DNA from 2 places in the Haliea sp. genome. Region 1 is predicted to be linked to the other one. Evidence: predicted binding sites of a transcription regulator. Region 1 holds the regulator's gene; the other holds the start of a gene.
The links. The regulator FNR, encoded in region 1, switches genes on or off when oxygen is low (the NO sensors DNR and NnrR bind a similar motif). The targets are predictions, from matches to a motif close to TTGATNNNNATCAA.
Positions count from the first base shown of each region.

Region 1 (3,387 bases):
CATCGATGACTTTGGCACCGGGCTGGCGAGCCACAATTACCTGCGCGAGCTGCCGGTGGACTACGTCAAGATCGACGGCAGCTTCATCACCAGCATCGACCAGGACAGCAACGATTACGCCATGGCGCGCTCGATCAACGACCTCGCCCACTTCCTCGGACAGGAAACCATTGCCGAATCCGTAGAGAATGAGAACATCATTCGCAAACTCCAGGAAATTGGTGTTGACTACCTGCAGGGCTGGGGTATTGGACGACCAAAACCGCTTGCGGAGGTCACCATGGATCTGTCGAGTATCGAAAAATGAGCCCGCGGAGCGATCCGCTGGACGTCGCATCGATCGGCGGTGTGCCCGCTGCCTATGATGACCTGGTGGCGGCCCTGTACCGCGGCCCACTGGAAAACCCGCCCTGGTCCTCAGCGCTCCCCCTGCTACGCAGCCTCGTTGAGTGTCAGGTGGTCTCACTGGTCCTGCGGCCACCCGCAGAAGACGATCGCGGCGTCATCCTGAACAGTGTGCGGCCAGCGGCGGACGGCACCGCCGCCCGGCCGCTTTCCGACCCGGCAGATTGGGAGGTCACCGCCTACCGCGAACAGTTTTTCGCGCTGGACCCGTTCGTCAATCTGCCGCCCGACAAGGTGGTGGCACTGGAGGACATTCTCAGCGACGATGAGCTGGTCGCCTCGGAGTATTACGAGCACTACCTGAAGTCCGCGGGGCTGTTTCGCATTCTCGGCCTGGACACGGTGGAGCCCGGAGGGATGCTGGCACGCCTGCGATTTTCCCGGCGCCACACTGAGCCGCCCTTCAACGACGACGAGCGCGCTGCCATTGCCCGCATCGCGCCCCACCTGCGTCTCTCCATCCAGCTGTATGCCACCCTGGGGCGCACCGCCTCGGAGCGCAACCTGTACGCCGGCGCCGTGGAACAGCTGGCGGTGGCCACCATCGTGCTCGACGAGCAGGGCCGCGTACTCAGCGCCAACACCGTCGCACGCGCGCTTCTGGAGGGCGACAACGGCCTCAGCGTACGTGGACAACACCTGGTCATTGAAGGGCGGGACAAGAATCGCGAGCTGCAGACCGCACTGGACACCATCATCAAGGCCCTGCACCGGGGCGAGGCGTCGGTCATCCGTGCCCTGCGCGTACCGCGCGGCGGTGATCGGGCGCAGCTGGGGCTGGTACTGCGCCCGGTCCCGGTTTCAGAGTGGGGTGAGGGCCAGTCCAGCCCCTGCGTTGCCGTGTTCATTTCCGACCCGGACCTGAATGAGCCCAGCTCTCAGGGCACCCTTGGCCAGCTGTTTGACCTCACCCCTGCCGAAGCCAACCTTGCCATCCTGCTGTCGCGGGGACTGAGCCTCGCTGAGGTGTCTGAGGCACAGAATATCTCGCAGCACACCGCCCGTGCCCAGCTCAAGTCCATTTTCGCCAAAACCGGCGTTTCGCGGCAGGCGGAACTGGTGCGACTGGTGCTGAAAAGTGTGGCCTCGCTGGGCTAGGAAATCGTTTTGCGAGCTGGCCCACAGAGGTTCAGTAGCCCTGTCAAATACACTATACTGCGCGTTACAAACCAGGGGAGTCACGCATGTCCATGCGCCTGCAAGATGTCAGTGAAACTGCGCCCTTGCGCTCGTGCACCCACGAGTACAAGGTCAACTGCGAAACCTGCCGCCTCAGCAAAGTCTGCCTGCCACTGGCCATCAACCACCAGGACCTGGAACAGCTGGAAAACATCATCCAGCGCAGCAAGCCGCTGCAGAAGAACGAACTGCTCTACCACGAAGGTACTCCGTTCCAGTCCATCTACGCCGTGCGCTCGGGTGCCGTAAAGGGCTATCGCACCACCAGCGACGGTCGCGAGCAGGTTACCGGCTTCTATTTCCCCGGCGAAATCCTCGGTATGGACGGCATCAGCAACAACAGCCACGCCTCCTCGGCGCGGGCGCTGGAGACCTCGGCCATCTGCGCCATACCTTTTGATTCCCTGGAGCGCCTGAGCGCCTCCATGCCCAGCCTTCAGCGCCACCTGTTCCAGCTCATGAGCCGTGAAATCACCGAGGATCAGCTGCTGATCACACTGCTCAGCAAAAACTCCGCTGACGAGCGCGTCGCCACCCTGTTGCTCAGCATTGCCAGCCGCAACGCGCGGCGCAACCTGAGCGCCAGCCAGTTCCGCCTGCCCATGTCGCGGGTGGATATCGGCAACTACCTGGGCCTGACCGTGGAAACCATCAGCCGGGTCTTCAGCAGGATGCAGAAAAACGGCATCCTCTGCGTCGACAACAAGGAAATCGAAATCCTGGATCAGGAAGCCCTGCAGCTGGCAGCCAACATCGCCAACTGACACCTCAAGCGGGAAGACCCCGCCGATTCTTGATCTGCATCATGGCCGCGGGCGAGCGGCCCGGTACACTTCGCCTGTGCCCGGCACCAGTCATTCTTTGGGGAGAAAAAAAACACATGATCCAGCACACGATCGGTCTTCTGACCAAACCCGGCGCCCAGTGGCGCAGCGTTGCCGGCCTGCCGACCAGCAGCCAGAACATCCTGGTGCTCTACCCCTGGGTGCTCGCCCTGATTCCTGCGGTTGCCTGGTATTTCGGCACCACCGACGTGGGCTGGACAGTGGGCAACGGGCCCGCCATACGCCTGACCTATGACAGCGCGCTACAACTCTGCATCCTGTTCTACTTCGCCATGGTCGGCTGCGTCGTCGCGGTGGGTTACTTCATCCACTGGATGGCGGGCACCTATGGGGCGGAAACATCCTTCGCCAAGGGCATCGTGGTCGCGGGTCTCACCGCTACACCGATGTTTGTCTTCGGCGCGGCGGGGTTCTACCCCCTGCTCTGGGTCGACCTGCTGATTGGGGTGGTAGCGGTGAGCTGGTCTGTGTATCTGCTCTACCTGGGCATCCCCATCATGATGAATATTCCGGAGGAGCGGGGTTTCCTGTTCTCTACCGCCGTGGTCGGTGTCGGCCTGGTTATCCTGGTATCGCTGCTGGTGACCACGGTGTTCCTCTGGGATCTCGGCGCAGGGCCAGCATTTACCGATGTGTAAAGGCATTTATCGAGCGGGCGATCTGCCTGACATTACTGACAGTGGAAACAAGACATGAGTGAACTCAACGCTGCACTGGAGCACTCGACCTACAACTACAAGGTCGTTCGCCAGTTTGCCATCATGACGGTCGTGTGGGGTATCGTGGGGATGCTGGTTGGCGTCCTGATCGCCGCCCAGCTCGCCTTCCCCATCCTCAACTTCGACCTGCCCTGGACCAGCTTCGGGCGCCTGCGCCCGCTGCACACCAACGCGGTGATCTTCGCGTTTGGCGGCAGCGCGCTGTTCGCGACATCGTACTACGTGGTTCAGCGCACCAC
Region 1 is NZ_JAWKZJ010000008.1:51,169-54,555, forward strand. Features, by position in the region: gene R3E49_RS14405 (DUF1631 family protein) at 1-307, shown strand, start outside; gene R3E49_RS14410 (helix-turn-helix transcriptional regulator) at 304-1,503, shown strand; gene fnr (fumarate/nitrate reduction transcriptional regulator Fnr) at 1,590-2,348, shown strand; gene R3E49_RS14420 (Yip1 family protein) at 2,465-3,067, shown strand; gene ccoN (cytochrome-c oxidase, cbb3-type subunit I) at 3,122-3,387, shown strand, end outside.

Region 2 (3,387 bases), on a different contig from region 1:
AGAACCTGCTTCGTTCAGCGGACTTCCCCTTCGCGCGTGAAGTCGGCGCGCGCACCGGGCTGGCCAGGCCGCTGACGGTCACCGGGATGCAGGCCACGCTGTCGCGGCAGCTGCAGCAGGTCAACCGCGCCCTGGAATCCGCGGCGGGCGGTGGCAGCCTGCGCTATTCACTGCAGGTGCGCCGCGGCGGCGTTGTCGCCGCCACGCTGGCGCAGGTCGGCCCCGCCGATATGCTGGTGCTGGGCAAGGCCGGGCTGTCCGCCTACTGCGGTGGTGTGCGGCTGGGTTCCACCTGTCGCGCGCTGCTGCAGCAGGCGCCCTGTACGGTGCTGGTTTACGACGAGAGGGCGCCGTTGCGCCCCGGGCCGCTGCGTGTGCTCTCACAGCCGGTGCCGTCGGAACTGCTGCAGCTACCGCTGTGCACCGCGGTTGAGGCGCTGCAGGCGCGCTCGGCGCGAGCGCTTGAACAGCAACTGCAGCGTGCCAGCAGCGGCGCACTGCTGCTGCATCGCGCGGAGTTCAAGGTGCTGGCGGATGAAGATGCGCAGCTGCTGGCCAGGATTCCGGTGCCGGTTATCGTGCTGCCGGATCCGGCGTGACGTCGGCCATCCGCTGCCGGTAGTCCCAGGTGAAGATACGCTCCGGTTCCACGCGTATCAGCATTTCTTCTGCCTTGCGTGAGAGCAGCCAGTTGCCGACGCGCGATTCCTGCTGCCCCAGATAACGTTCCAGCAGCACCTCGAGCAGATCGCTGTCGCCCAGCGGGGTCATGCTGGCCCGACCCTGGCCCCGGGCCCCGTGGTAGGGCGGCTCGTTGGGTGATATTTCAAAGCCAACTCGCGGGTCGCGTTGCAGCAGTTTCACCAGCGCCGATTTGCGGTGGGAAACGCACAGCAGCGCAGTGTCAGCGAATGCGTACCACACCGACACCACGCGCGGGTAGCCGTCGGTCCCGGTGCTGGCAAGGCGCAGCGGGAAGGTGCTTTCGCGCAGAAATTCGCAGGTGTCCTCGAGGGACCAGGGTCCCTTCAACGTCGGTGTCATGAGCATCTTCAATCCATTGCCAGCCTGCAGTATAGGGCCCTTGTCCCCCAGCGTGAATGGCTGCACGCGGTATATTGCGATATGGGCAAAAATTGATCCTGAGCAACATTCCTGTGCCGATACCGGGTGATACTGCTATCCTATTGCCAAGATAAATCCTAACAAAAGACAGCAGGAGCGCTGATTGTGAAAAAACAGCCCGGATGCTTTATTCCGCACCGTAAATCCACGTTGATCCTGGCCCTGGTGGCCGCCGGCATGGCACTTCCCGCTTCGTCCCAGACCTTCCAGCTGGGGCCCTTCGAAGGCAATTTCTCCTCGAACATCTCTGTGGGCGCAAGTTGGCGCACGGAGGCCGCCGACCTCGGCGTATTGTCCCCGGGGAACACTGATGGGCGTGGTCGAGCGTCTTCCAGCGTGGCGGATGACGGCAACCTCAACTACGACCGCGGCGACATGTTCTCCCTGCAGGTACGGGGTATCCACGACCTCGAACTGGCGGCGGACACCTACGGCATGTTCACCCGCGTGAAGTACTGGTACGACCACGAAGTGGGCACCAGCGATGTGCCCCACGGCCACGCGGCCAACGGCTACCAGCCCAACCGCAAGCTCGATACCTCGGACTTCGAGTCGCTGGCGCAGTACAGCGGCATCGAATTTCTCGACTACTACGTGTACGGCAGTTTCCAGCTGGGTGAAAGTCCGCTGGAATTGCGGGCCGGTAACATGGTGCTGAGCTGGGGCGAAAGCACGTTTATCCAGAACGGTGTGAACGTCATCAACCCCTTCGACGTTACCGCCCTGCGCAAGCCGGGTTCGGAAATCAAGGAAGCGCTGCTGCCCGTCGGCATGGTGTACGCCAACTACGGCCTCACCTACGACCTCAGCGTGGAAGGCTTTGTGCAGTACGACTGGCAGCGCACCATCCTCGATGAGTGCGGCACCTACTGGAACGCCGCGGACCCCTACGGCGGCGGCTGCGACTACCTCACCATTTCCAATGCCATCCCGGATGGCGAGGCAGAGGCCGCCGGCCTGATCCTGCCCCGGGGCGCGGATGACGAGGCATCGGATTCCGGGCAATGGGGCCTGGCGTTGCGCTACTACGTGGAAGAACTGAACGGCACCGAGTTCGGCCTGTACTACATGAACTACCACAGCCGCACCCCGATCTTCAGCGCCACCAACGCCACACAGAGCTTCGGCCTGCCGGTGAACTTTGGTGCCAACCCCGAGTTTTTCTTCGAGTTCCCCGAAGATATTGAACTCTGGGGCCTGACCTTCGCGACCAATGTGGGCGACTGGGCGGTATCCGGTGAGTTGAGCTACCGTCCCGACTTCCCGCTGCAGATCAACACCACGGACCTGTTGCAGGCAGTGGCGCTGGGCACGGCGGCGGAATGGTCGCGCATGCTGTCGCGCTCGCTCGAGCAGGGGCCCGGTGGCTACGTTGCGGGCTACGACGACGTGTCCTACACCCAGTTCCAGATGACGTTCATCAAGTTTTTCGAGCAGGTGCTCGGGGCGCAGCGTCTGTCGTTCGCCAGCGAGGTGGGTGCCGTGTGGCTGAACGGTATGGACGACAGCATCAACTACGGCCGTTCGCCCAATTACGGCGTGGGTGATTTCGAGCCCTTCGCCAGCAACTTTGCCCTGTGGCCCGGGTCCCCCATCGCCTGTGATTCCCACCCCGCGGCAGAGGCCTTCGCCGGTATTCGTCCCAACAGCAACGGCGACTACTGCACCAACGATGGCTTCACCGATGACTTCTCCTGGGGTTACCGGGTGCGCGCCGGCCTCGAATACACCGACGTGATGGCAGGTATCAACCTGACGCCCAATATGGCATGGTCGCACGATGTACGGGGCAATTCGCCAGCACCGAACTTTGTCGAGGACCGTATAGCCTTGAGTGTGGGTGTTACGGCAGACTACCTCAACGTGTACCGCGCCGATCTGTCCTACACCAGTTTCTTCGGGGCGGATTATGACGAGTTGAAGGACCGTGACTTTGTCTCCCTCAGCTTCTCGGTGGCGTTCTAGACCTAACGATAAAAGGAGTTACACATGAACAAGAGATTGATCGCCATGGGCCTGGCGTCGCTGCTCGGCATGGGCAGCAGCCTGGCTCTGGCCAAGGTCAGCCCGGAACAGGCCGCACGCCTCGGCGGCGAAGAACTGACACCGATGGGCGCGGAGCGCGCCGGCAACGCGGACGGCAGCATTCCGCGCTGGGAGGGCGGTTACCAGGAGCTGCCCGAGGGCTACACGCCGGGCGAGCGTCTGGTGGATCCGTTCAGCGCTGACCAGCCACTGTTTACCATCACCGCGGACAACGTG
Region 2 is NZ_JAWKZJ010000002.1:569,406-572,792, reverse strand. Features, by position in the region: gene R3E49_RS06195 (universal stress protein) at 1-599, shown strand, start outside; gene R3E49_RS06190 (pyridoxamine 5'-phosphate oxidase family protein) at 574-1,044, opposite strand; gene R3E49_RS06185 (DUF1302 domain-containing protein) at 1,231-3,090, shown strand; gene R3E49_RS06180 (DUF1329 domain-containing protein) at 3,115-3,387, shown strand, end outside.
Region 2: a site for FNR is predicted at 1,137-1,150, ahead of R3E49_RS06185 (DUF1302 domain-containing protein). Genes of this name have one in related genera too.